One region of the Buttiauxella noackiae genome, then DNA from elsewhere that is predicted to be linked to it. Evidence: riboswitches for the same ligand, from Rfam matches in the RefSeq annotation. Region 1 holds a riboswitch; each other region holds the start of a gene.
What was found. A riboswitch is a leader RNA that binds a small molecule or an ion and turns the genes downstream of it on or off. The one in region 1 is predicted to bind cobalamin.
Positions count from the first base shown of each region.

Region 1 (9,713 bases):
CCACATCCAGAAATCTATTTTCGAAGCGATACAAACTGTCAGCCGAAATATGGTGTGCACGCTTGAGCTGCAAATCAATGCTTACTGGGCTTCCCGAGAGAGCCATTTCCTGATGATCAATGCTCATACTCTGCGTGATACTCAGCAGATGACGCAACGCACGCTTGCAGCGATTGCCCTGGCATTGCATGACGGCAACCCATCACCGATTTCTGCGAATAACGAAAAATTGACCGAAATCGTCAGCGAGTTGCGCCAGCTAATGCAGGAAGGTGAAAATGGGAAACTTCAGGAAACCCCAATTCACGGTTATGTGTGGTTGAGTCTGGAGCTTGCTCGCCAACTTGAATTACTCTCGCAGTTGATCTGCCGCGCGTTACGCAAATAATTGCGGGGCGCGGAGCGAATTGCTGGTTTCGATTCAGCACCAATTGAGGTTAAGATAGCGAAAGAGACTAATCGCCTGTAATGTTCGGGTTGTAGAGCCCGAAACCGAGCGGGGATAAAAGAATTGTCAGCGACCGCCGCTACCATTAAGGTAATCTTATGGCGGTTGTCTTAACGAATCCGAGTATGAAATTAGCAGGGGTATAAAAATGGAACAAACTAAACCTTCTTTCCAGGACGTGCTTGAGTTTGTGCGTCTGTTCCGTCGTAAAAACAAGCTGCAACGTGAGATTCAAGACGTTCAGAAAAAGATCCGTGATAACTCAAAACGTGTTCTGCTGCTTGATAACCTGAGCGACTACATTAAGCCTGGGATGAGCATTGAAGCTATTCAGGGCATCATTGCCAGCATGAAAACCGACTATGAAGACCGTGTTGATGACTACATCATCAAGAATGCTGAGCTGTCTAAAGAGCGTCGTGAAATTTCCAAAAAGCTGAAAGTGATGGGTGAAATCAAACCCGAGTAAATTTACCCGCCATACTTCGAGTGGGTTGGCTGCGTTCACTTGCCGCCTTCGTGCAATTCGAATTATTTAGGGTAAATAGTGTTGATTTTGAAAACCGCCGATTCGGCGGTTTTTTTTTGCAAGAACTCAGCGCACTCCGCCCTCTATCATCTTTACCAGATGCTGCTGTGGGTAATGCCTGTCAATCTCTAAATCCTTTATTAGCCAGAGGATTTTCTCAACATCCTGCTTACTGCTATCAAGCAACAATCCCACCACACTGCCGCTATGCGCCACATTTAATCCGTATAAGTCTAACTCCTCGATCAGAGCTAAGAGCTGGGAAAACATCGGTTTCACTAACAGTTGTTGGCAGGCTTTGGCACTCATTGTCGCGGCTTGACCTAACAACCGGGCGTCCTGTTGCTGGCAACTGTGTTGCAGCGTCTGCCAGGCGTTATCCAATAGTCGAGCGTTACGGATTAACACGGGTTCCCGCTGGCAACGATGATAATCCTCCGTCAATAGAGTGGTATTGCTCTCAAGCAGTAGGATTTCCACCATTGGTGTGGGCTGGCAGCTAATTTGTACTTGTGCCTGGATATGGTCAAAAAGGGTTGGATTGCGAAAAATCGTGCTGTCCGTAGGTTCTAGTTGTACGCATAAACCAGCAAGTGTGGATTCATCAAGCATTTCACCTAAATGGCGAGCCGTGGCAACCGCGGTGGCGGCAATATCCGCAGTACTGCTGGCAAGTCCTTTCCCGACCGGAATCGTTGACTCAAGCTTAATATTCAGGCTGTTTGCTAATGCAGTGGAATAACCATAGTACGCGACGACGCGCTCCAGCATCTGGCGCATTCGGGGGCGTTCGCCGGGGAGTTTCATACCTTCACTCACCTCAACGGTGCTAAACCAGTCAATCGGGCAGGATACGAGTTTTTCCCCGCCACCTATCCAGCCCTGAATTAACTCGCCGCAGGATGCAGGGCAGCGTGCTTCAGCCATGGTATTGGCCACTCTTTTTCATGTTGGGATTCATTCTGTTTTTCACCGCAGGCGCAGGATGATACCACAGCAGCACACGCCAACGATTAGGGGGTAAGCCTTAATAAAAATCAGTAAAAATTGTTATAGCGCAACAATCAATATCTATTAGCTTTTACACTAGACCCTCATTTAAATATTTATCTGCGTGATGATTTAAAAACGTCATGCAGTAAAACGGTAATTAAAACAGATACAACTGACTCGTTTATGCCATGTGTCAAACATGGCTGGGAAGGGGGTGACAATCCCCCGCAGCCCCCGCTGCTGTGATGCTGACGAACCTGCGTAACCACTGATCGTTGATTGGGAAGGGCAGGTAAGAATGAAGCTAAGCCAGAAGACCGACTTGTCACTATTACTCTAAAACAACTCCTTCGGTGGGAAGTCAGTTGTCATCAGATGCGTGCAGCCGCAGGGTGCGCGCACGTGCTGACATCCGCATTTTGCCGAATAAATCAAAAAGGCAATTATGGCAGGGGCAGCGAAACAAGCATTCGTCATTGCAGGAACCAGCAGCGGTTGTGGCAAAACTACCGTCACGCTCGGGTTGCTCCGTGCCCTCATGCTGCGCGGTCTGCGCGTTCAACCTTTCAAAATCGGCCCTGATTACCTCGACAGTGGCTGGCACAGTGCTGTTACCGGCATTGCCTCGCGTAATCTCGATGCCTTCATGCTGCCCATTCCAACGCTTAATGGTCTGTTTGCAAAACAAATGCAGCAGGCTGATGTGGCCGTTATCGAAGGCGTGATGGGTTTGTACGACGGCTACGGAACAGACCCTAATTATTGCAGCAGCGCCGCAATGGCAAAACAGCTCGGTTGCCCGGTGATTTTGCTGGTGGATGGCAAAGCCGTATCCACCTCGATTGCTGCAACGGTAATGGGCTTCCAGCGATTTGACCCAACGTTGAATATCGCGGGCGTTATCCTCAATCGAGTCAATAGCGACAGCCATTATCAGTTACTTGCCGATGCCATCACCCGTTATTGTGGCATTCCTGTGCTTGGCCGTGTGCCTGTCATGGCTGATGTGGCTTTGCCTGCACGGCATCTTGGACTTGTTCCGGCGCAAGAAAATGCGCCGCAAGATGAATGCTGGCAGCAGCTTGCACAGCAGCTTGAAAAAACGGTCAATATTGACCATCTGTTGAATTTATCACGCCTGAATTCGCTGCCACCAGGTGAAGTGCCTGCCGTTCCTGATGCAGCATTGGCTGATGGGCTTACGCTTGCGCTTGCTGAAGATGAAGCCTTCAACTTTTACTATCCGGATAACCTCGAATTGCTCGAGCAGGCAGGGGTGAAAATCCAACGTTTTAGCCCATTGCATGACACTAAACTTCCCGAGTGCCAAATGATCTGGCTGGGTGGTGGTTACCCCGAAGTTCATGGCGCGAAACTTGCCGCCAATATCAAAATGCGTGAATCCCTGCAAAGAGCACATCAGCAGCGAGTGCCGCTGTATGCCGAATGTGGCGGGTTGATGTATTTGGGTGAGTCGCTGACTGACGGCAATGATGAAACTCATGCCATGTGTGGCGTATTACCCGGTCACAGCCAGATGGGCAAGCGACTGACGCGTTTTGGCTACTGCGAAGCCACGGCATTGCATGACACGTTACTTGCCAAAAAAGGCGAAACCTTGCGTGGCCATGAGTTTCACTATTCTGATTTCAGCGGCCCGTTACCTGCCGCTCTCGATTGCTGTAAATGGCGCGATGGCGTTGCTATTTCGCGTTGGCAGGGTGGTTTTCAGCATCATGCGACCTTTGCAAGCTACCTGCATGTTCATTTCGCCCAACGTCCATCGTTACTCAATCGCTGGTTAGCACTTGCGAGGAATCACCTATGACACTACTTGCATGGGTTGTTGCGTGGTTACTGGATTATTGGCTTGGTGACCCGCATCACTGGCCACATCCGGTGCGCTGGATTGGTAATCTCATCAGCTTTACGCAGCGCCAGATACGCCGGTGCTGCAAAAGTGACCGTGCATTGAAAATCGGTGGCGGCGTGTTATGGCTGATTGTGGTGGGTTCAACCTGGATTGTGAGTTGGGGAATCTTACACCTCGCAAACCTGGTATCTGCGTGGCTCGGCTGGTTGGTTGAAGTCTGGATGATTTACACCGTGCTTGCCGCCCGTTGCTTGAGCGACGCGGCTCTCGAAGTTTATCGCGCGCTCAAAGATGGCACGTTAGAAGAGAGTCGCGAGAAGTTATCGTGGATTGTTGGCCGCGATACCTCGCAACTGGAGCGTCCACAAATTACTCGTGCGGTGGTTGAAACCGTGGCAGAAAATAGTGTCGATGGTGTGATTGCCCCACTGTTTTTCCTGATGATTGGCGGTGCGCCACTTGCCCTGGCCTACAAAGCTATCAACACCCTCGATTCGATGGTCGGTTATAAAACCGAAAAATATCGCGCTATTGGTTATGTCAGCGCCCGGATTGATGACCTCGCTAATTTCATTCCCGCCAGGTTGAGCTGGTTACTGCTTACTCTCGCAGCCTTTTTCTTGCGAGCCAATCCTCGTCAGGCGCTGCTTATCGGCTGGCGTGACCGCTATCAACACAGCAGCCCGAATTGTGCCTGGCCTGAGGCAACCGTTGCCGGCGCGCTGGGTATTCGATTGGGCGGGCCGAACACCTATTTTGGCGAGCGAGTAGAAAAACCGTGGATGGGGGATGAGCAACGTGGCATTGCCCTCGACGACATTACTCGCACCATTCAACTCATGATGTTGGCTTCGCTGTTTGCTTTGCTGCTGTTTGCCGCATTGCGCACACTTGCGCCCGGCATAGCTTAAGGACACCTGATGAACTACCTGCAAAAACCCCAGCTTATTGAGCAACACAGTTTTGAAATTATTAGCGAAATTATTGCTGCCGAACGCCCGGAATATCGTTTTAACGGTGCTATCCAGGAAGCGATGATCAAGCGGGTTATTCACACCACGGCTGATTTTGAGTGGCTGGATATTCTGTGGTTCTCCCCGGATGTTATCGAAAAATTGACCGCCAGTTTGTTGCGCGGCTGCACGTTGTACACCGACACCACCATGGCACTTTCGGGGATCAACAAGACCCTTCTTGCGGAGTTTGGCTGTAGTTGCCGCTGCTTTATTAGCGACCCGCGCGTGGTGGCTCATGCCAAAGAGCAGGGCGTCACTCGTTCTATGGCGGCGGTAGATCTGGCATTGGAAGAAGAGGGCGAGAAGGTCTTTGTCTTTGGTAATGCACCAACGGCACTGTTTCGCCTATTGGAAAAAGGTGCAACACCTTCTGCTGTTATCGGTGTGCCTGTTGGGTTTGTCGGAGCGGAGGAGTCCAAAGAAGCATTAGTCAAAAGTGGTTTGCCGGCAATTGCTGCACGTGGGCGTAAGGGGGGCAGCAATGTCGCCGCCGCTATCGTTAATGCGCTGCTCTATCGTATGCGGGAGGCTTAGTGAGCGAGCAACATGCCGATTGCGTCTGGCATAAAGGCAAGGCCTACCGCAAGGGTTATACCACCGGTTCATGTGCTACCGCTGCGGCTAAAGTCGCGGCGCTGATGGTTTTACGCCAGCACATTATCGACCAGGTTTCTATCGTCACGCCATCAGGTGTCACGCTGCATCTTAATGTTGAAATGCCAATAATCGAAGGGCAGCAGGCAATCGCCGCCATTCGTAAAGACGGCGGCGACGACATTGATGCTACTCACGGCATGCTGATTTTCGCCCGTGTGCAGCTTAATGACAGCGGCACGATTGCGCTGCGCGGTGGTACTGGAGTCGGCGTGGTGACACGCAAAGGTATCGGTTTGCCGATTGGTGAATCAGCGATTAATCGCACGCCGCGCCAGACCATAGAAGCCGCGGTACGTGAAGTTATCGGCGCAGTACGTGGTGCAGAGATTGAAATTTTTGCTCCGGAAGGTGAGGAGCGGGCAAAGAAAACCTACAACCATCGCCTCGGGATTTTGGGCGGCATTTCCATCATTGGCACTACCGGTATTGTGATGCCAATGTCCGAAGAAAGCTGGAAGCGTTCGCTGGCACTTGAGCTGGAAATGAAACGTGCAGCCGGGCTGGATAAAGTGATTCTGGTGCCGGGCAATCACGGCGAACGTTTTGTCCGCGAGCAACTGGATTTGGACAGTGAATGTGTGGTGACGATGAGTAATTTCGTCGGCTACATGATTCAGGAAGCGGTGCGACTTGAGTACCGCCACATCGTGTTGATTGGCCATCCGGGCAAATTGGTGAAAGTCGCTGCCGGTATTTTCCACACCCACAGCCACATTGCCGATGGGCGCATGGAGACGCTGGTCGCACACCTGGCACTTATGGGTGCGCCGTTTGCGTTACTTGAAGCTGTCAGCCAGTGCGACACCACGGAAGCGGCGCTTGAAATCATCGCCGAACAAGGCTGGATGGGGGTGTTCGAACGCCTGGCCGTCCGCATCTGTGAGCGTGTTAATGAGATGCTGCGTTTCACCCAATCCCCACCTAAGTGCGATGCCATTTTATTCTCTTTTGATAACAACGTTTTAGGCAGTAGCCGCCCGGTAGCTGAAATAGCTCAGGAGTTGCGATGCTGACCGTCGTAGGTATTGGACCTGGTGCTGCGGAGTATCTGACTTTCCAGGCACATCGCGCCATTAATGACGCTGAGATTTTGGTCGGCGGCAAGCGCCAACTGGCGTTGTTTGCTGAGTTTGGTGGCGAAACGCGGCTGCTGGATAGCGATCTTGATGGTTTGGTTGTCTGGCTTGCCGAGAACATGGCTAAGCGCATTGTAGTGCTGGCCTCGGGTGACCCGTTGATTTACGGCATTGGTAAACGTCTGGCAGCAAATTTCCCGCCTGAACAACTGCGCATTATTCCCGGCATTAGCTCAGTTCAATATCTGTGCGCCAAAGCGGCCGTTGATATGAACGACTTATGGATAACCAGCAGCCATGGGCGCGAGCCAGATTTCAAAGCGATTGCGGCGCACCAAAAAGTGGCAATGGTCACCGACACCATCATCGGGCCGCATGTCATTGCCCAAGAGTTGCTGAAACGTGGCCTCAATCCCACCCTAATTATTGGCGAGAATCTTTCGTCAGCAGATGAACGAATCCATCGCTTGCGCGCTGCCGATGTGGCGCAGTCTTACGCGATGAATGTGGTGATAATCCTCAATGAAAGATGATCTCTTTTTACGCGGTGCACGCGTGCCGATGACCAAAGAAGTAGTACGTACTCAGGCGCTGGACCGTTTACAACTTCAGAGTGCTGAACGCTTTATTGATATCGGTGCTGGAACCGGCAGCGTATCGCTTGAAGCGGCGATGCGTTATCCGCAATTGAAGGTGACGGCAATTGAACGCAACCCCGACGCGCTGGCGTTGATGGCGGAAAACCGTGAACTTTTCGCCTGCCCGAACGTTGAAATCATCAGCGGTTACGCGCCAATAGAGCTGAATGTCATGGCCGATGCGGTGTTTATCGGCGGCAGCGGCGGTCAGCTCACGGAATTGATCGACTGGTCGCTGGCACATTTGCACCCAGGCGGGCGCCTGGTGTTGACCTTTATCCTATTGGAAAACTTAACTTGCGCGTTAACCCACCTTAAACAGTGTGCGGTGAGCGATTTTGACTGCCTGCAATTGCAGGTTGCAAACCTCGCAACGCTTGGCAGTGGGCACTACTTCAAACCCAATAATCCCACTTATCTGATCTCTTGTCGCAAGGAAGGAAGCAATGACTGAGTTATTTGATACCCGCAAAGTCTGGTTCGTTGGTGCAGGTCCTGGCGACAAAGAGCTGATTACCCTGAAAGGCTATCGCATCTTGCAGAAGGCCGAAGTGGTGATTTATGCCGGCTCACTCATCAATCCTGAACTGCTGGATTACTGCCAGGCTGGCACCGAATGCCATGACAGCGCAGGGCTCAATCTCGAAGAGATTATTGAGCTGATGGAAAACGGCGTGAAAGCAGGCAAGCTGGTGGTGCGCCTGCAAACCGGCGATCTCTCGCTTTATGGCTCAATTCGCGAACAGGGCGAAATGCTCACCAAACTCGGCATCGGCTACGTTTCTGTGCCGGGTGTCAGCGCGTTTTTGGGCGCTGCTGCGCAACTTGGTGTGGAATACACCGTACCGGAAGTTTCCCAGAGCTTGATCATTACGCGCATTGAAGGCCGCACGCCGATGCCACCGCTTGAGCAGCTTGAATCCTTCGCCAAACACCAAACCTCAATGGCCATTTTCCTCTCGGTACAACGGATTAACCGTGTGGCAGAGCGCCTGATTGAAGGCGGTTATCCAGCGGATACGCCAGTCGCCGTAGTCTATAAAGCCACCTGGCCTGATTGCCAGGAGTTACGCGGCACCCTTACCGATATTGCTGAAAAAGTACGCGAAGCCGGGATTCGTAAAACTGCTTTGATCATGGTCGGGGCATTTCTTGGCGAGGAGTATCACTACTCAAAACTGTACGACGCAGGGTTCAGCCATGAATACCGTAAGGCCTGAGTCTATCGCCTTGTTTTGTCTGACACCCGGCGGCGTGGCGCTGGCACAACGCCTGCGCGAAGCCTTGCCGCTAACCTGCTTCACCAGTGAAAAGTTGTTACAACCGGGTTTTATCCCGTTTGGCGGCAGTTTTGCTCAAACGGTACAGCAGGCATTTAGCCAGTATTCGGCGCTGGTATTTATTGCTGCCACCGGAATTGTGGTGCGCGTCATTGCGCCAATGCTGTGCGACAAACTGCAAGACCCGGCTATCGTGGTAATGGATGAGCGCGCAGAGCATGTGATAAGCCTGCTGTCTGGACATATGGGCGGTGCTAATGAGTTAACTCGTCAACTGGCTACGCTGTTAAACGCAGATCCGGTCATCACAACCGCCACTGATGTGAACCAGATGGCCGCGCTCGATACGCTTGCGGCAAAACTTGACGCAACGATGCAAGATTTCCGTCAGGTGGTGAAAACCATCAACCAGATGTTGGTAAGTCAGCAACGTGTTGGCCTGTGGTGGGACGATGATTTTGCGGGCAGTGCACAGCAGTACGATACCCGCGGTTTTATCCCCGTTGATCATCTCGATTCTCTACCCGCACTCGATGCGCTGGTTTGCGTCACGCTGCGCGACGCGTTGCCGCCACAAAAAATCCCGCTTTATAAACTGGTGCCAAAGCGTGTTGTCGCGGGTATCGGCTGCCGCCGTGACACGCAGCCACAAACCGTGGCCCTGCTGTTAAATCAGCAACTGGCAGAAAACCATTTTGACCCGCTGGCGCTTCGCGCAATCGGCAGTGTGACGCTCAAACAACATGAGCCCGCACTGCTTGAGCTGGCAAAGAATCATCAAATCCCTTTCGACATTTTTAGCGTTGACCAACTGAGTGAACACGAGCATCGATTTCCGGCATCGGAATTTGTACGCCTGACCGTGGGTGTTGGCAGCGTCTCGCAGCCTGCTGCGTGGCTGATGAGCAACGGCAAACTAGTGGGGCGCACCCTTAAACAGCAGGGCGTCACTATAACTTTAGGAGTTTCAGACAGATGTTAACGGTAATCGGCATAGGCCCTGGCAGCGAAGCCATGATGACGCAGGAAGCTATTGCAGCTTTGCAGGAAGCGGAAATTGTTGTCGGATATAAAACCTATACCCACCTGGTAAAGCCATTGACTGGCGACAAACAGGTGATCAAAACCGGCATGTGCAAAGAGATTGAACGCTGCCAGACCGCCATCGAACTGGCGCAAGCCGGGCATAAGGTCGCGTTAATC
Region 1 is NZ_JPRU01000002.1:745,144-754,856, reverse strand. Features, by position in the region: gene IX31_RS11995 (FUSC family protein) at 1-388, shown strand, start outside; gene IX31_RS11990 (DUF496 family protein) at 597-917, shown strand; gene IX31_RS11985 (GHMP family kinase ATP-binding protein) at 1,044-1,904, opposite strand; cobalamin riboswitch at 2,131-2,310, shown strand; gene IX31_RS11980 (cobyrinic acid a,c-diamide synthase CobB) at 2,416-3,798, shown strand; gene cbiB (adenosylcobinamide-phosphate synthase CbiB) at 3,795-4,754, shown strand; gene IX31_RS11970 (cobalt-precorrin-8 methylmutase) at 4,764-5,393, shown strand; gene cbiD (cobalt-precorrin-5B (C(1))-methyltransferase CbiD) at 5,393-6,529, shown strand; gene IX31_RS11960 (cobalt-precorrin-7 (C(5))-methyltransferase) at 6,523-7,125, shown strand; gene IX31_RS11955 (decarboxylating cobalt-precorrin-6B (C(15))-methyltransferase) at 7,115-7,684, shown strand; gene IX31_RS11950 (cobalt-precorrin-4 methyltransferase) at 7,677-8,450, shown strand; gene cbiG (cobalt-precorrin 5A hydrolase) at 8,431-9,492, shown strand; gene IX31_RS11940 (precorrin-3B C(17)-methyltransferase) at 9,486-9,713, shown strand, end outside.

Region 2 (9,713 bases), on a different contig from region 1:
TAACCAGCCGGTTTGTAAGCCGTTGTGCCGTGTCAGTGGAGGCGCAGTATAGGGATTTTCTGGAAGCTGACAACCCCTATTTTCAATTTTTATTTCAACCGTCTCTTTTTTATTCAAAATCGCTGCATACAGCTAGTTTTTCAAGCCTTGGAAAGCCATAACGCTGTAAAACGGGTGCTAATTGAGCAATCTCTGGCGTGAGCCCCATGCAGAACGCAATATTCTCATCTGCAGATAATGCATTCGGAGATTCATGTTCTAAAAGCCATACCGTACGGCGAGCAATTGCAGCACCTGAATCTATCAATCGAGTGCCTTCCGGCAGGACTTCCAGCAACTCTTCTTCTAATAGAGGGAAATGGGTGCAACCCAATACCACTGTATCTGGTGGTTCTTTCATTCTTAGCCACGGCCGAAGGATTTTACGCAGTTCCTCAAGGTCGACAGGTTGACCATGTAACTTGGCTTCTGCTAATTCCACCAGTTCCGCCGAACCGAGCATTTCGATTTTGCATTCCGAGGCAAAGCGTGCGACCAGTTCGTGCGTATAAGGACGGCGAACTGTACCGCGAGTCGCCAGTAAACCAACCACACCATTAGTCGTCAGGCGTGCAGCAGGCTTAATAGCTGGAACAACGCCTACAACAGGGAAAGCAAATTTCTCACGGAGCGCGGGAAGCGAAACGGTACTCACCGTATTGCAGGCGATGATAGCGAGTGCGAGTGGGTAGCGTTCCTGAACCGCAGTAACAATTTCAACTACGCGCTCAACTATGAACTCTTCGCTTTTCTCGCCGTAGGGAAATGCTACGTTATCGAAAGCATATATATAGTGCAGGTCAGGCAAAAGCTGCCGGACTTCGTCATACACAGAAAGCCCACCGACACCGGAGTCAAAAACCAGTACGGTGGGACGTGTATTAGAAGGTATAGCTGCCAGTGAGGTAGTATTCCCGTCCTGGGGTTTGATAGCCATAAACCGTCTCGTAATCTTTATCGAACAGGTTGGCGATTCTACCACGAACGGTGAGATGAGAGGTTATTGGATATGAGGCAGCGAGATCCCATAAACTTACCCCGCCCATTTTTACATCGCTGCTGGAGTCATAATCATAGTCATAACGTTCACCCATATATTGGTAAGTGACATCCCAACCCAACTGATACACTTGACCACTCAATTCATACTTCACCTGCTGTTTTGCACGACGAAGTAATAATTTATCGGTTTCATCATCGCGTGGATTGATGTACTGAAGTGTCAAGCGATGGTCCACCGGACCTGTAGTCACGCTTCCAGTCCATTCCATACCTTTAATCGTCGCGGATTTTACGTTGTAGTAACTATTATTGTCGTAATCAATGAGGTTTTGAATTTTGTAGCGGTATGCCGATAAGCGCCAATCCAATGGACCGGTTAAACCTTCCAATCCGGCTTCCCATTGTTTTGACTCTTCTGGTTTCAGATTTGGATTGGAAGCAATACCAAAACGGTCCGCACCAAACTGTTGCCCTAAAGATGGTGCGAGGAATCCTGTACCGTAAGAAAGTGTCGTACGGTAACCTTCTACAAATTCCCAACCAGCAGCAGTTTGCCATGTACCATGCCAGCCAAATTGCTCATCATGGTCTTCACGACCAGAGGCTTCCAAAGTAACGCTTTCTATCTGCTGTTGGCCAGTAAGGTAAAGGCCTGTGTTATCACGCGTATAACTATCTTTCGCAGGCGCGCCAGCATAGGTTTCACCATAAGAAGTCAGCTTTTCTTGTTTCCAGTCGATTCCTGCGCTTATCGCGCCGTGCCCGACTTCAACATTATTACCCCACTGGATATAACGTTGTTCCATATCATCAAGAGTTGTCCCTTCTTGATAACGTCCAGCCAGGCTACTGTAGTTGTAATCTTTTATGCGCTGATAATTAGCCAGTAATTGCGACGAGTAAATTCCAGAATTGAAATTCAGGCCGGTATCCCAAGACTGGGTGTAGTTTTGATGCTCATCACCACCGCCATCGTAACCCCAATTACCTTGATCATAATCTGCATTGCTGGAATAACCGTAACCCCGGAAGAAACCAGCAAAATTATCATTGAATTTATGCTCAACACCGCCCCAGAACAGTTTATTACGATACCCATCTCGATCGGCATCACCGCTATAACTTGAGCCAGGTTGAACATTAAAACCATTTGTAGTCTGATACGCCCCAGCCGCCGTGAAGACAGTATCGCCAACCTTTTGGCGTAAAGTGCCATCATATTGCTGATAGCCATTCGAGCCGATGCCTGCATTAATCTGCGAACGATCATCGCCATCCTGGGTAATAATGTTGACGACCCCGCCAATAGCACCCGAACCATAAACAGCTGAACGCGGCCCCCGTATGTATTCAATTCGCTGAACCAGGGATACCGGAATTTGGTCTATATCGGAATTATTTGAAATTCCAGGACGGGCAATAGGAATGCCATCAACCAAAACTAAAACATGTCGTGCCTCTGTCCCGCGAACAAAAAGTGATGCACTTTGTCCCATACCACCGTTTTGTGCGATATCAACACCAGGCAAGCGACGCATAACATCCAGCACCGTTTTTGACTGCCATCTTTCTATGTCCGCTTTGGTCACAACATCGGTAGGAGCCAACACAGTATTCACCGGTTGCTGAAAACGGTTTGCCGTTACGATTAGAGTGTCATCAGAATTGCTGTCTTGCGCCCAGGCAGAAAAAGCCGTTACGGACACAGCCGTAAACAGCGAAAGTTTTTTAATCATCATTTATATAAGCATCCACTTCCATTAAGGATGCCGCAGACATAACAGATAGCACGCGATAGTTATGCAGATTGCGACGTATACCGGCAGGTCTTCGGGCTTGGAGGTGTTTTACGGATGATGACTTCCCACTTTATTAAGCAGTGTCTGCACTTGGCTCTCATCCCACTATTCCTTACCGCTGCGCGTCAGCCCCAGAATTGCACTGGGTTCCCTTTTAACTTGTAAAAAGGCCGGAAACGCTATGCTACGACGTTGTTAATAATCTTGTCTATAAGCATCAAAATGCAACAGCACTGGACATCACGCACCTATTCCCTACAATTCGCCGCGTAGTTTGACTTTACTTACAGGTATCAGCTCATGACCCCCGAACATCTCCCGATTGAACAATACGACGCGCAACTGGCCGAAAAAGTCGCCCGCTTGCAAAGCATGATGGCCCCTTTTGCAGCTCCCGCGCCGGAGGTGTTCCGTTCGCCAGTCAGCCATTATCGGATGCGCGCTGAATTCCGCATCTGGCACGATGAAGGCGACCTGTACCACATCATGTTTGACCAGGAAACCAAGCAACGTATTCGAGTCAATAGTTTCCCGGCAGCAAGTGCGCTTATCAACGCGCTAATGCCAGCAATGCTCGATGGAGTACGTGATATTCCCGCCCTACGTTATAAGCTTTTCCAGATTGATTATCTGACTACCATGAGCAATCAGGCTGTGGTTTCGTTACTTTATCATCGCAAGTTGGATGAAGAGTGGCAGCAACACGCTGAAGCATTGCGCGATAATCTGCGTGCCCAGGGTTTCAACGTGCATTTAATTGGCCGTGCTACAAAGACCAAAATCGAGTTAGATCAGGATTTCATTGATGAGCGTTTGACCGTTGCCGGTAAAGAGATGATTTATCGCCAGGTTGAGAATAGTTTTACTCAGCCGAATGCCGCGATGAATGTTCATATGCTGGAATGGGCACTGGATGCAACTCAGGGTTCCAGGGGCGATTTGCTGGAATTGTACTGTGGTAACGGTAACTTCTCCCTGGCGCTGGCACGAAACTTTAACCGCGTGCTGGCGACTGAAATCGCCAAACCGTCAGTTGCGGCTGCACAGTACAACATTGCGGCGAATGAAATTGAAAACGTGCAGATTATTCGTATGGCAGCAGAGGATTTTACTCAGGCAATGAATGGCGTACGTGAGTTTAAGCGCCTGAAAGGTATCGACCTGAAAGGCTATCAGTGCGAAACCATTTTCGTCGATCCACCGCGTAGCGGCCTGGATGCAGACACGGTGAAGATGGTGCAGGCATACCCGCGTATTCTCTATATTTCCTGCAATCCACAAACCCTATGCGAGAATCTGGAAGTATTAAGCGAAACCCATAATGTGTCGCGTCTGGCGCTCTTCGACCAGTTCCCGTATACACATCATATGGAATGCGGTGTGTGGCTGACACGCAAATAGCAAAACGGACGCCGAGGCGTCCGTTATTATTTCTGGCTAGGAATACTATTCAGTGACCTGCGCTTTACGGGCACGAACTTTGAAACCAATCCAGAACAGCAATGCGACTGAAAGCACCGCAGGCAAGAAGTTAGAGCCAATCGCCGGATACTCAGCCCGCACAACCGCGCTATATAACAAGACCCCTAACACGAAGCACGCCGCAGCAATACTTGGTAGGCCAACTGGCATCGTACGGTTCAGGTAGCGTTGATGCAAACAGTACACTGTTAGCACCAACGTGATCATCGGGAAAATGGAAAACGGTACGACCGAGCTAAATAGCGCGACAAACGTTCCGTTAATTGCCAGGCCTGCAATAAACGCAAACCCGAGCGTACCTCTCTCTTGTAACTGTTTCATTGCTCTTCCTTTACTCACTCTTCAGATATTTGAGCTAATGCCACTTTTTCTTGCTCCCGGCGATACCAGTAGTACGCACCTTTTGAAATCATGCGTAACTGAAGTACCAGGCGCTCTTCAAGCTGACGACGCTGATCGGCATCAACGTCCAGCGCTTCAGCACCAGCACTAAAGACAATCGTAACCATTGCTTCTGCCTGCGCTTCAGTAAAGCTGCGAGGCATGCGATTTTCGAGTTCCAGATAGTCAGCAAGTTCCGCAATAAAGTGCTGAATTTCACGGGCAACAGCGGCACGAAATGCGGCAGAAGTTCCGGAACGCTCACGCAACAACAAACGGAACGCGTTGGGATTATTACCGATAAATTCCATAAATGTTGAGACGGAGGTACGGATTACACTTCCGCCTTTAGCAATTCTTTGCCGTGCCTGACGCATCAACTGGCGCAACATCAGGCCACTTTCATCAACCATCGTTAAACCCAGTTCGTCAACATCACGAAAGTGGCGATAAAACGATGTTGGCGCTATACCAGCCTCACGGGCGACCTCGCGCAAACTCAGGCTGGCAAAACTTCGTTCAGCACTTAACTGGCTAAACGCGGCTTCGACCAGAGAACGCCTGGTTCTTTCTTTTTGTTGCGCTCTTACACCCATCATATTGCCTGAATCTCTTAATCGAACTCGCACTATACCAGAGAATAACTTAACTGGTTTTATACAGGATTGTGAATGATTGTTTACGCGAGCCGCCTCGCGTTACACAGCAAAAAGCACAAGGATAATTGGGTTATCCCGCTGTTGATGTTACCATTGTGTTGCTTTTATGTATAAGAACAGGTAAGCCTTACCATGTCACACACCTACGATTATGACGCAATAGTAATTGGTTCCGGTCCTGGCGGCGAAGGTGCCGCAATGGGGCTGGTGAAACTCGGAGCAAGGGTAGCCGTTGTTGAGCGCTACCATAACGTGGGTGGCGGTTGCACTCACTGGGGAACCATCCCCTCAAAGGCGCTGCGCCACGCAGTCAGCCGCATTATCGAATTTAACCAAAACCCTTTATATAGCGACCACACCCATCTCCTCCGTTCTTCCTTTGCCGACATTCTTAATCACGCTGATAGCGTCATTAACCAACAAACTCGCATGCGCCAGAGCTTTTATGAGCGTAATCGCTGCGAGATGTTACAGGGGGATGCACGTTTTGTAGATGCGCATACTATTTCGCTGGAATGCCATGATGGCTCGGTGGAGATGATCACCGCCGAGAAGTTCATTATTGCTTGTGGCTCGCGCCCTTATCGTCCGCCAGAAGTCGATTTCAGCCATCCGCGAGTGTACGACAGCGATTCCATTCTTAATCTGCATCACGAACCACGCCACGTCATTATTTATGGCGCAGGGGTGATTGGCTGCGAGTATGCGTCGATTTTCCGTGGCATGAACGTCAAGGTTGATTTGATTAATACCCGCGATCGCCTGTTGGCATTTCTCGATCAAGAGATGTCCGACTCGCTCTCTTACCACTTCTGGAATAGCGGTGTCGTTATTCGCCACAACGAAGAGTTTGAGAACATCGAAGGCGTGGAAGATGGCGTTATTGTCTCGCTAAAATCAGGCAAAAAAGTGAAAGCCGACTGCCTGCTTTATGCGAACGGGCGCACGGGTAATACCGATTCGCTGTCACTGGAAAATGTTGGGCTGGAAGCCGATGGCCGCGGTCTGTTGAAGGTCAACAGCATGTATCAGACCGCACAACCGCATATCTATGCCGTCGGCGATGTGATTGGTTACCCAAGCCTGGCATCTGCGGCTTACGATCAGGGCAGAATCGCGGCCCAGGCCCTGGTTAAAGGCGAAGCAACGGCGCATCTGATTGAAGATATTCCGACCGGTATTTATACCATCCCGGAAATTAGTTCAGTCGGCAAAACCGAGCAGCAATTAACGTCGATGAAAGTACCGTACGAAGTGGGACGGGCGCAGTTCAAACATCTCGCTCGCGCGCAAATTGTCGGTATGAACGTGGGTACGCTAAAAATTCTCTTCCATCGTGAGACGAAAGAGATTTTAGGGATTCACTGCTTTGGTGAACGCGCGGCAGAAATTATTCACATCGGCCAGGCAATTATGGAGCAGAAAGGTGGCGGCAACACGATTGAGTACTTTGTTAACACCACCTTCAACTACCCGACGATGGCGGAGGCCTATCGGGTAGCGGCTTTAAACGGCTTGAACCGCTTGTTTTAACTCTGACTCAAAATGGCCATCCATATGTGTACGGATGGCCTCTGCGAGTTGCTCATAGCGGCCACGTAGTGGAGAACCCGGACGATAAACCAGGCCAATAGTACGACGCGGCTCTGGTTTATAACATGGCAGATAAACCACGCCGTCACGGCAGCGCTCGTTTGGAACGGCCAGCGCAGGTAACAATGTTATCCCACTTCCGGCAGCGACCATGTTACGCAGCGTTTCAAGGCTGGTTGCACGGAAATGCGTGTCTTCTTCAGCTCCCGCTTCAAAACAGAAACCCAGCGCCTGATCGCGCAGGCAATGCCCGTCTTCGAGCATCAGCAACTTTTCACCGGCAAGATCCGACAATGGTACGCGATCACGGTCCGCCCACGGGTGATCCTGATAGATCGCCAGCATCATTGGCTCATCAAACAACGGCACTTCAATAAAGGCTTCGCTCTCTTTCACCAAAGCGAGAATCGCACAATCGAGTTTTCCGCTATCAAGCTGCGCTAACAGCTGATGGGTTTGCGCCTCGTGCAGATACATTTCTAGTTTGGGGAAAGTTTTATGCAGCATTGGGATAATCTGCGGCAGCAGATAAGGCCCAACGGTTGGAATTAAGCCAATGTGCAGCGGTCCGGACATCGCCTCGCCCTGCTGACTCGCCATTTCTTTAAGGACTTTAACTTCTCGCAGTACAGTGCGAGCCTGGTCCACCAGCAACAAACCCGCCTGAGTGAACAACACTTTACGGCTGGTGCGTTCAAGCAACATCACGCCGAGTTCATCTTCAAGTTTCCGAATCTGGCCGCTAAGCGTTGGCTGACTGACATGGCAGGCATCCGCTGCCCGACGAAAGTGACGATGCTCAGACAGCGCCACCAGGTATTCTAGATCACGAATATTCATTCTCTATCCTCCGTCGCCATGATAGCCCATGGCGATAGAAATCATAGCAACGAACGATTATCCCTATCAACCATTCATATTGAATAATAGCCATCAACAGCACAAACCATCCATGAAGCGTGGTTGTGTTGTAGGGAAACGCCTGTTCTCCGAACTAAGTACTGAAGCCAACGTGAATCATTTAGCGGACATTAAGTCCGCTCTTTTTTTATTCGTTAGATACAAAAAAAGCCCGGCAGAAGGCCAGGCTCATTTTATCCTGCAAATCATTTACACCAGGCGCTGCTTCGCATCGGCAATCGCCAAAGCCACCTGTTGAGGAGAGACGCCGCCCTTGGCTGCACGTTTATCCAGGCACGATTGCAGAGACAAAATCGGATAAACATCATCACCGATTGCGCCACTAAATTTCTGTAAATCAGCAAGCGACAATGCCTCCAGTGCTTTGCCCTGGCGAATTGCTTCTACCACCGCTTCACCCACGATATGGTGCGCTTCACGGAACGGAACGCCTTTCGCTACCAGGTAATCAGCCAGCTCGGTTGCGTTAGCATAACCCTGCTCGGCAGCTTCTTTACAACGTGGACGTTTCACCTGGATACCATCGAGCACCAGCACGGACATATGCAAGCAATCAAGCCAGGTGTCGAGCGCGTCGAACAGGCCTTCTTTGTCTTCCTGCATATCCTTGTTATACGCCAGCGGCAGCCCTTTCAGGGTCATCATCATGCCAGTCAAAGCTCCCTGCACACGGCCACATTTGCCACGAATCAGCTCCAGCGCATCCGGGTTTTTCTTTTGAGGCATTAAGGAAGAGCCAGAGGTCACGCGATCAGATAACTCAACAAACCCTGCTTCGCCGGTGTTGAAGAAAATCAGGTCTTCAGCAAAGCGAGACAAGTGAACCATGCCGATAGATGCGTCAGAAAGCAGTTCAAGCACGTGATCACGGTCAGACACACTGTCCAGGCTGTTGCGCGTCGCAGATGCAAAACCTAACCAGCCCGCCAGTTGATCACGGTCGATTTCATAGGCTGTACCTGCCAATGCACCGCTGCCCAACGGGCTAACGTCGAGACGCTCAAGCGTACTTTGCAAACGGCTTTCATCGCGCGCCAGCATTTCAACATAGGCCAGGCACCAGTGTGCAAAAGTCACCGGCTGCGCACGTTGCAAGTGCGTATAACCCGGCATCACAGCGTCTTGATTGTTTTCTGCGGTTTCAATCAGCGCATGTTGCAGTTGGCGAGTGGCCTCCAGCAGTTCACTGATTTGCATTTTGCACCACAATTTAAGATCCGTGGCGACCTGGTCATTACGGCTACGACCAGTGTGGAGTTTCTTACCCAACGCACCGACTTTATCGATGAGTTTGCCTTCCACCCAGCTGTGAATATCTTCCGCATCGCTCTCAAGAATTGCCTGCGGATTTGCCTGCACTTCTTCCAACAGGAAGTTCAATGCCTGCTCAAGCTCCTGCTGCTCAGCAACAGTCAGAACACCAACAGTAACCAGCGCTTTGGACCAGGCGACAGAACCCACAATATCTTGCTCAGCCAGTCGGTAGTCAAAGCGCAATGAATCATTGAACGATTTGAACCGCTGATCTGCTGCCTGAGTAAAACGTCCACCCCAAAGTGCCATATTGATGCTCCATTAAATTAAGTTACTTAAATACCCTCAGGCGTTATCGTCGAAGACAGTTTGGACACGGCCAGCACGCAGGAACCGGAGCGTACATGTAGTACGCGAGGATTCTGAGCACTGCCCGGGTTCAAAATGGCAAGTAAGATAGCCTGATTACTTCTTCAATTCGTTCAAAGCACGAATCCGTGACGACAACGAGAACAGACGGATAAAACCGCCAGCGTGGCTGTGGTCATAAACTTCATCTTCGCCGAATGTTGCGAACTCTTCG
Region 2 is NZ_JPRU01000006.1:3,344-13,056, forward strand. Features, by position in the region: gene murI (glutamate racemase) at 110-976, opposite strand; gene btuB (TonB-dependent vitamin B12 receptor BtuB) at 921-2,777, opposite strand; cobalamin riboswitch at 2,846-3,030, opposite strand; gene trmA (tRNA (uridine(54)-C5)-methyltransferase TrmA) at 3,141-4,241, shown strand; gene IX31_RS20010 (YijD family membrane protein) at 4,287-4,643, opposite strand; gene fabR (HTH-type transcriptional repressor FabR) at 4,658-5,302, opposite strand; gene sthA (Si-specific NAD(P)(+) transhydrogenase) at 5,495-6,895, shown strand; gene oxyR (DNA-binding transcriptional regulator OxyR) at 6,869-7,795, opposite strand; gene argH (argininosuccinate lyase) at 8,066-9,439, opposite strand; gene IX31_RS20035 (argininosuccinate synthase) at 9,596-9,713, opposite strand, start outside.
Region 2: linked by a shared signal. The riboswitch ahead of btuB (TonB-dependent vitamin B12 receptor BtuB) and the one ahead of IX31_RS11980 (cobyrinic acid a,c-diamide synthase CobB) in region 1 are both predicted to bind cobalamin.

Region 3 (9,713 bases), on a different contig from region 1:
TATCCGTTACAGGATGACGAGCATTGGTTGGTGCGTTATCAGCAACTGTGGACTTCACTTGGCGACAAACAGATCACCGAGCAGCAGTTGGTTGAAGCGGTACTGTGCGACAGCGATCATTGGGGCCAGGATTTGACTCAGGTTCCAGGTCTGGTTGCTAAAGTTAGCGAAGATTTGCAGGTTATTCTGACTCAGGGTATGCGTGCTGCGGTAGCTCGTTACTGCTAAGTGCCAAACCGGTAGAAAACCTTGATATAGTGCCTCCAGGCTTAGCTTAGAGGCACTTTTTTTATGCGCAATTCCGCACTTTGGTTCCGGCGATTTGGTGAGCCTGAACAGGTCATCACTCATGAACACTCAGAACTTGAACAACGCCCTTGCAGCACTACAGGCTTTTGCTGTTTCAGGGCGACGTTATAAGCCAGTTTTGGCGATGTAACGTGACAACGTCACCCATAAATGATTACTTATCGCCGCCCATGATCGTTTTCATGGTTTCTTCATCTGGCAGGCCCTGATGTTGTTGCAGACGCCCATCTTTATTGAGGTAATAAATAGAAGGAGTGGCTGTCCCGCCGAGCTCATCCATTAACGCCAGGTTATCTTCCAGCGCTTTCGTGATTTCTGGCTTGATGGCTGCCGGGATTTTCAGTGCCAATTTCCCTTTGCTATTCTCATATTCCGCCAGTGTTTTAGCGGGGTCTTCAGCCATCATGATCGCGGCGGCTTTTTGTCCACTGTCCGGGCGTAACATCCCAACCATTAAGACACGCAGTTGTACCTTTCCTGAACTCAGCCACGGCTGCGCATTCTGCCAAAATTGAGTGCAGTACGGGCAGTAAGGATCGGCAAAGGCGTAGACAATTTGCGGAGCATCCGCTTTCCCTGCGGCTATCCAGTGATTTTTTTCAAGTTTCTGCCACATCTCTTTGGCCATAGGCGCATAAACCCATTTTTCGACTTGCGCATCGCTGAGGTTTTTCCCAGTGGCATCAACCAGATTCCCCATAATTGCATGCTGTTTATCCGGGGTCAGGAACACTGTTGTGCCTTGCCCCTGGAATTGCATCACGTAACCTGGCAGGTTACCTGGACCTTTAAATTCACCTTTCAGTTCAAAACCTTGCTGCTGTAAGGCGGTAATTGGGGCAGGGAGTTTAGCCTCAGTAGCCAGCGCAGAAGCGCTGGTTAGCAGGGCAAGCGACAGAGTCCATACTGCATGTTTCATTACGTAATCCTTCTCATTCTCTTGATGAATGTATGCCGTGTTAGGCTACATGTCGTACGCTTGTAATGAAAGTTCTCGTTTAGAAAGATGAGGCCGCGTTATTTTGTTATCTTATGCGCAATTATTTAGAACTACCGGACGCATTATGACCAACTCATCAAAAGACCCTCTGCACGGCATGACGCTTGAAGCTATTGTGAATGCGTTAGTTGCTCATTTTGGCTGGGAAAAACTGGGAAAACTTATCAATATCAACTGTTTCAAAAGTGACCCAAGCGTGAAATCCAGTCTCAAATTTTTGCGCCGCACGCCATGGGCACGCAAAGAAGTCGAAGATCTGTATATCGATATGGTAGAGACCACACACGAGGCTTCACCAGACCTTCCTGCTGATAGCCCTTGGGCCAACTGGCAAAGTAAGAAAGATCGGGAATAGTAACCAATAGCGGGGCGAATTGATGAGTGACTGTCTGGCAAAAATGGGGGCTGCCCGTGTTCGTCGAACGTCATTCCATGGTATCGAATGCATTGAAAAAAGCTCGGCAAGCGCAGTTGAGTTTCAGTTTTACCAGGATGTTGCTCCCGCATTTCGCTCCGCAGGTATCGCCATCCCCGAGCTGTTAGCTTGCGATGCCCAAACCCAGACATTAACCCTGGAATATATTCCCCACGCTCTGAGTCAACACGCGTTAGCAGAACACCGCGATGTGTTAACGACAATTACGCGTATTCACCAATATCCCTTCGATAAGCATTGGACTTTTAAGCACCACCATTGGCTACGGGACAAAACTACAAAAGCGCTTGAGCTGCTGAAGTTACCAAATGAGTCTGTTGCGATTTTTCTCGATCTTGAAAAATATGGCTCATGCCTGTTTAGCGCCCAAACGCTTATCTCTGGCGATACTAATGCAGGGAATTGGGGAATAAGAGAAAAGGGAGAAGTGGTGTTATATGACTGGGAGCGATTCAGTACCGGCAGCCCGGCAATTGACCTCGCCCCCTTAATTAAAGGGATGGGAAACATCTGTGATTACATTCATATCGCAAAACGATATCAGGAAGTTTCACCTTCCGCTGATGCCGCAGCACTGGCCCAGGAGATTGCTATCTGCAAATTATGGATAGTCACCGAAGTCCTCGATATTCTTTCTCGAAACCATAAGGCCGATCTCAGCAAGTATATCGACTGGTATCGCAGATATTTGCCAGACTGGTTAATACAGCTACGGCAATTTTTACCTTAAACAAACGCTGCTAACGGATCGGCTGCCGCAAAGGCAATATCCTTCTCCGGTTTAGGTGGATAAATCAGTTCGTTAGTAATAGCGATTTTAATTTTCTTACCCTCCGCGCGGGTAGATTTCACGACCTGATCCCATCCTTCTGTGTAAACCGCACCCCATGCACCTAAATCCAGGCAAGTCACATAGTTTACCTGGCTGTATGGCAATGGGTTGGCACCAATTACGTCAGCAGCAACGTTGTTGCCCACGAAACGTCCGAGCATGATTGCGTGCTGGCAGGTCATCAGGGCAGTGTTGCCTTTGTCATCGGTACGGGCATGGGCCACATCACCGGTCGCATAAATGTCTTCATGGCCAACTACTTTCAGATTTTGATCAACATGCAGGCGGCCTTGTACATCGCGCATGGCTGGAATTTGCGCGGTAAGGGGACTGGCCTGTACGCCCATGGTCATAATCACCGTGGTTGAAGCAATAAAATCGCCGTTCTTAAACTTAACGCCATGTTCATTGATAGAAGCAATATCTGCTTCAAGCTGCCATTCAACACCAAGCTCGTCGCTTGCCTGTTTGATAACCGCACACAAATCTTCGCTGTACCGGCCACCAACCACTGGGCTTCGGTCTGCAATAATCACACGCACCGGAGTTTCATTTCCCAAAATAGCGCGTAAACGGGTAGGGAGTTCGGTTGCCAGTTCAATACCAGTGAAACCACCGCCACAAACCACCACGGTATTACGTGCATGGCTATCGGGTTGCTCCACTAACTGGTGAAGGTGTTTTTCAAGATGAGCCGCGCTTTCTAGCGTATCGACATCAAAAGCATGCTCATGTGCGCCAGGGACAATTGGATTGATTTGACTGCCGGTGGCCAATACCAGGCGGTCATAGTGAAGCGCTGCCAGTTGCTCTTGCGCGGTGTGATACCACACTTGTTTGTTCGCAACATCAATCTCTTTGGCGGACCCGGCAATAAACTTCACTCCTGTGGCTGCAAACAGCGGTAATAGGGGCGCTGCAAAATTTTCAACTCCTGCTTCATAAAAGCGTGGGCGAATACGGAGCTCTGGCTGCGGTGCGAGGACTGTAATCTCAATATCGTTACGATCGTGAAGATCGGTTAAACGTGCAGCGCTCAATGCTGCCCACATTCCTGCAAACCCTGCGCCTAAAATAAGAATTTGTTGTTTCATGTTTTATCCCTGGTTTTTCGACGGTCATTGAAAATCTTAACTACGATAATATTTGTCGTAGTTAAGATTTTCAAGAGCTTTAGGGTTCCTGGAAACGGATTTAATCTTAATTATTTGAAATTAATTGATATTTAAAAACAAGCCAATAATTAAAACTGACAGAAATTGCTTCAAAACAAGGAAGGATTTATCATTTAACTCAGAATAAATGGAGCGGAGAATTTATGGCATTTTACAGTTCTGGCGTGGAGTACGGCATCCATAGCCTGATGTGTCTGGTTGATAGCAAAGGCGATGGACGCGAGATGAGCGTGCGGGAAATTGCTGAGCTACAAAACGTTCCGTACGACTATCTGGCGAAGATTTTTACCAAGCTGTCCAAAGCTCAGTTGGTTGAAAGCACCGAAGGAAAAGGAGGGGGATTTCGCCTTGCGAAACCTGCCGATCAGATAACTGTGCTGGATATAGTCGCGGCCATCGATGGTGAAAAATCGATTTTTGACTGTAAAGAGATTCGCCAGCGCATGGCTATCTTTGATGAGCCAGCTCCCGCATGGGCATGCGAAGGTGTGTGCGGTGTGCGCCATGTGATGCAGGTTGCGCAGCAACGTATGGAAGAAGCGCTTGCTCAGCACACCGTGCTGGATTTGGCGCGCAGAATGTTTAGAAAAGCGCCGGAAGCGTTGCCTATCCAGATTGAAGAGTGGATAGGCCGTCGCCGTAGTGATGCTTAGTACTTAACTGACGCGGCGTAGCAAAATCACCAGAACAAACACTCCGCCCACACCGGCGGTAATAATCCCAATTGGCAGTTCCTGCGGGGCGGCGAGTGTTCGACTCAGAATGTCACCCGCAGAGAGAATAATTGCCCCCATGATCCCCACCAGTGGCAGTAATCTCCGGTGGCGCACTCCGGCAAAGGGGCGCGCCAGATGAGGCACCATTAATCCCACAAAACCAATCACCCCGGTTAGCGAAACCAGGATTGCGGTGGCCATAGAACAGCAGAGAAAAACCTCGGTTCGTAAGCGATTGACGTTAATACCCAGCGACCAGGCGGTTTGTTCCCCAGCCAATAGCGCATCCAGGGCTTGCCAGCGCCGGGATATAAGCACAACGAGAATCACCAGCGCGATAGCGGCAAACCCGAGATTTTCCCAGCGCGCAAAACCTAAACCGCCGAGAGCCCAGAACAGTGCATTGCTGGCTGCGCGCTGATCGCCGGAAAAAATCAGGAAGTTGGTCAACGCCCCAAATAAAAATGACACTGCCAGCCCGCATATAATCAGCTTTTCAGTTCCTTTATGTGACTGCGACATAAAAATAATCATCACGGCAGCGGCAGATAGCATCCCACCGACAAATGCGGCGATGGGTAATGTCCACGATCCCAGACTGTCACCAAGACGGGTTATCACCAGTACCACGCCTGCAGAAGCACCAGAAGACAGGCCGAATAAAAAGGGATCGGCTAAATCGTTGCGTGTGGTGGTTTGCAGCAATGAACCGACCAGGGCCAACCCGGCACCGGCAATCATGCCAAGTATCGTGCGCGGTAGCCGTAATTCGAGCACGATGCTCTTTATCATCGGTGCGACTTCCCCATGCATCAGGCCGAGGGCGGTCAACACTTGTGAAAAAGAGAGGGGTACGCTGCCATTCGCAACACTTGCCAGAGCAAGCCCCGCAAGCAACAGCGGGGCCGCTATCCATATCAGCAAAAAACGCTTGTTAGCGAACATTAGTTAAACGCTGCCGGATAAAATGCACGGGCAAGTTTAGTTATCGCGGTGATATTGGCAGGCCCTGGTGTCAGTTCCTGATACTTAAGTTTCAGATAGCGATGGTGAAGCACCGCTGGCGTGTTTTTCATCAGCGGATGTTGTTCCAGGAAACGCCGTAATCCATCAGCGCCACCGTTATAGTCAGACTGATAGTCCATCAGAATAATAAACTCAGGCTCCGCGGCGGCAACACTTTCCCAGTTGGTTGCGGCCCAGCTTTTATCCATCGTATCCATGACATTTTTACCGCCAGCAGCTTCGATAATTGCCGTTGGCATGGCATACGCACCGCTGGTGAACGGCTTATCTTCGCCAGAATCGTAGAGGAAAACGCGAACGGGTTTATGCCCGGCCGTCTTTTTGGTTAAGTTCGCAACCTGCTTTTTCCAGCTATCGACCAACTTCACGGCATCTTCTTCTTTGCCAAAGACTTTGCCCAGACGCAGCATATCGCCATACAGCAAATCCATACTGGCGCGTGGACGATGGCTATTAACGTGAATACAGCTTTCGCTCAGGATCAGCGTCTTGATATCAAATTTTGCCAGCGCCTGCGGCGTGACGTCGCCGCGTAAACCGTAGTTCCAGCCTGCGAAGAACAGGTCGGGCTTTGCCGCCAATAACGTTTCCATCGAAGGGTATTTGGGCGCAATCTCCGGAATAGAACCCTGCAAACGAGTAAATGCCGGGATATTTTTGTACCAGCCGGAAATGCCGCTAACGCCAACAATTTCCGGTTGTAAATGTAGGGAAAACGCCATTTCGGACATATTGATATCATGAACGACCATGCGTTTAGGGGCTTGCGTGAACGTTAAAGGTTGCCCGCAGTTATCGACGGTTACCGGGAAACCAGAGGCAGCCGCGCCGTTGGAAACCACGGCCAGTAACGCCGCCAGAATTGATTTTTTCACACATACTCCTGATTCACTACTGCCACACATGATTGGCTCTGTGGACATGAATAGCGGGACAGGGTGTCCAGAATGAAACCTCACCTGTGCACACTTCCCGACACTGAGTTGTGTACAGGTGTGGCAAATGACGGTAGTAAACCGCGACCTGTGACACAACGCCTTCCCACCGAAGGGTCGTTCTTGAGGTTGTGCCGTCGGTCTTCTGGCTTAGCATCATTCTTCACCACGCCTTCCCGTCAACAGACAGTGGCATGTGTGGTGTCGTCAGCATTACAGCAGCGGGGGCTGCGGAGGAATTTCACCTCACTTCCCGGATAGCGACGTGCGCTAAAACGGCAGAACCGAAAGCGAAAATCTCGCTTCCTGATAAACCGCCGCACCATACAGGAATTGATGGGGTGAATAGGTCTGGTCAGATCAAACAATACTTAGTTATTTGTATTTCAATCAAATTGTGATGGCAGGGCTTCGAAGATGCGCAGTGTTTTGCCACTGTTTGGATGTGTGACGTGCAGGCTTCGCATACCGAATATCCTGGCAAGCCAGGGCGAGTCCAGAACCTGCGCCGGCGTGCCACGGCAAACCAGTTGCCCCTGGTTCATCATCAGAACCTGGTCTGAGAAAGGTTGAATCAATTCAAGATCATGCAATACCGCAATGGTGGTGATGTTCTTGTGCCTGACGAGACTGAGCAGCTGATGGCGGGCGAGTGGATCGAGATGATTTGTTGGTTCATCCAACAACAGCAAAGCTGGTTGTTGTGCCAGAACACGGGCTAAGCCTGCACGCTGGCGCTCACCGCCGGATAATTTTCCCAAAGAGACCTGTTGCAGGTGTGTGATGCCAACATCGTTAATCGCCTCAGTGATGGCTTTTTCATGTTCAACGTTTGGGTATTCGGCCTGCCATGGGATGCGCCCCAATGCCACATATTCACGCACTGTCAGACGTAAATCGGCATTGTCATGTTGGGTCAGTAGCGCGACGGAGCGAGCGCGTTCAATGGGTTTCATGGTGCGTAACGCTTTACCCTGAATCACAACCTCACCGCTGGCGGGTAACAGTTCACTGATGATAAGCCGTAAAACAGTCGATTTCCCGCTACCATTTGGACCTATTATCGAAACAAACTCACCGGGATAAATATCAAATGACACCGCATTCACCTGTGGTGTTTTACCGGCAAAGAAGTGGGTGAGGTTACGAACAGATAGCAGGCTTTCAGGCGCGTTCATCGGCAATGTCATTAGCTGAAAATGGCGCTTAGGATAGCAGCCATGTTTTGCCAGGCAAGCAGTAAGGATCGATAATCAGTTGCCATCGACTACGTTATATAATTAAATACACATCGAATTTACTCCTTTCCAGATGGCAATTATGTTAATCCTTCGTAATATCGCGCTGGTTCTCGCCAGTGCATTTTTCGCATTAAACGCTCAGGCAGACAGAATCATCACTGACCAACTTGGTCGCCAGGTCACTATTCCTGACCATGTTGAAAAAGTGGTGGTGTTACAGCATCAGACCTTGAATCTATTGGTTCAGCTCAATGCACAAAATGAAATAGCCGGTGTGATGACCAGCTGGAAAAAACAGCTTGGCCCTGAGTTTTCACGCTTTATGCCTGAGATTAACTCACTGCCTACTCCAGGTGATCTCACCGCGGTAAATATCGAAAGCTTGCTGGCCATTCACCCGCAGGTGGTATTCGTCGCCAACTATGCACCCGCTGAGATGATTCAGCAGATTCAGAATGCTGGAATCCCTGTCGTGGCAGTCTCTTTGAGAAAGGATGCTGATGGGCAGCAGGATAAAATGAATCCGACGATGGCGGATGAAGAGCTGGCCTACAACGAAGGGCTAAAACAAGGCATCCGCTTAATTGCTGATGTGGTAGGGCGCAAACCTCAGGGTGAAGCACTCATCAAGTATACCTTTGCGGCACGTGAGAAATTTAACGCACCGGTTGCGAATATCCCGGATGCACAGAAAGTGCGTGTCTACATGGCGAACCCTGATTTGATGACTTATGGCTCAGGCAAATACACCGGGCTTATGATGAAGCACGCAGGTGCGCTGAACGTCGCTGCTGCCAGTGTCAAAGGTGCGCGCCAGGTTTCATTGGAGCAGGTGTTACAGTGGAACCCACAAGTTATCTTCGTGCAGGACCGCTATCCGCAGGTGGTGTCTGAAATCCTGAACGACCCGAACTGGCAGGGGATCGATGCTGTGAAAAACCACCGTGTCTGGTTAATGCCTGAATATGCTAAAGCCTGGGGTTACCCAATGCCGGAAGCTTTGGCAATTGGTGAGCTGTGGATGGCGAAAAAACTCTACCCGGATGCTTATAAAAACATCGATGTTGATGCCCAGGCACAAGATTACTACCAGAAATTTTATCGTGTGAACTGGCAGCCCGATGCTAAGTAGTGAGTCATTTATTCCCCAGCAACTGGTACTGATTCTCTCAGTGCTGTTGCTGGGAGTTGCTTCACTTTGCTTAGGTCAATATTCACTTACGCTAAGTGAAGTTCTCCATCAGCTAACTCATTTCTCCGACACGCAAGGCATTGCCAACCAGGTCATCTGGACGGTAAGGCTACCGCGTATTCTGATGGCCTTGCTTGCCGGTGGTGCATTGGGGTTATGCGGCGCAACCCTGCAAGGGGTTTTCCATAATCCGCTGGTTGATCCACATATCATCGGCGTGACTTCCGGCTCTGCTTTTGGCGGCACACTGGCGATACTGCTGGGGCTTGACCCATTATTGATGATGGGGTCGACATTTTTCTTCGGCCTGAGCGCATTGATTCTGGTTTATGCGATTGCCGCTTTGCAGGGGCGAGAAAACGCGTTGGTGCTGATTCTCTCCGGCATCATCCTGAGCGGTTTTTTTGCCGCCCTGGTAAGCCTTATTCAATACCAGGCTGATACAGAAGAAGTGTTACCTAACATTGTCTTCTGGTTATTGGGGAGTTTCGCAACCGCCAACTGGCATAAAGTTTTGATGCTGGCTGTTCCGGTCATAATTTCTGGTGCGATTTTGTTCCAACTGCGTTGGCGCATTAACTTATTGTCACTTAACGATAAAGAGGCGCAGGCATTGGGTGTTTCCGTGGTGCCTCTGCGACGCAGCGTATTGGTTTGCTGTGCATTTTTAGTCGCAGCACAGGTTGCTGTCAGTGGCAGTATCGCGTGGGTAGGATTAGTCATTCCTCATCTGGCGCGTCTTCTCGTGGGAGTTGACCATCGCCGCTTGCTCCCTACCGCATTCTGGATGGGGGGCGGTTTTATGATTGTCGTCGATGATATTGCCCGCACGTTAATGCAAGCCGAAATTC
Region 3 is NZ_JPRU01000001.1:577,357-587,069, reverse strand. Features, by position in the region: gene IX31_RS02630 (tagaturonate reductase) at 1-228, shown strand, start outside; gene dsbG (thiol:disulfide interchange protein DsbG) at 464-1,228, opposite strand; gene IX31_RS02620 (VF530 family protein) at 1,374-1,664, shown strand; gene IX31_RS02615 (phosphotransferase family protein) at 1,687-2,475, shown strand; gene IX31_RS02610 (NAD(P)/FAD-dependent oxidoreductase) at 2,472-3,671, opposite strand; gene IX31_RS02605 (RrF2 family transcriptional regulator) at 3,896-4,405, shown strand; gene IX31_RS02600 (FecCD family ABC transporter permease) at 4,409-5,413, opposite strand; gene IX31_RS02595 (ABC transporter substrate-binding protein) at 5,413-6,369, opposite strand; cobalamin riboswitch at 6,548-6,725, opposite strand; gene IX31_RS02590 (ABC transporter ATP-binding protein) at 6,816-7,607, opposite strand; gene IX31_RS02585 (ABC transporter substrate-binding protein) at 7,750-8,802, shown strand; gene IX31_RS02580 (FecCD family ABC transporter permease) at 8,792-9,713, shown strand, end outside.
Region 3: linked by a shared signal. The riboswitch ahead of IX31_RS02595 (ABC transporter substrate-binding protein) and the one ahead of IX31_RS11980 (cobyrinic acid a,c-diamide synthase CobB) in region 1 are both predicted to bind cobalamin.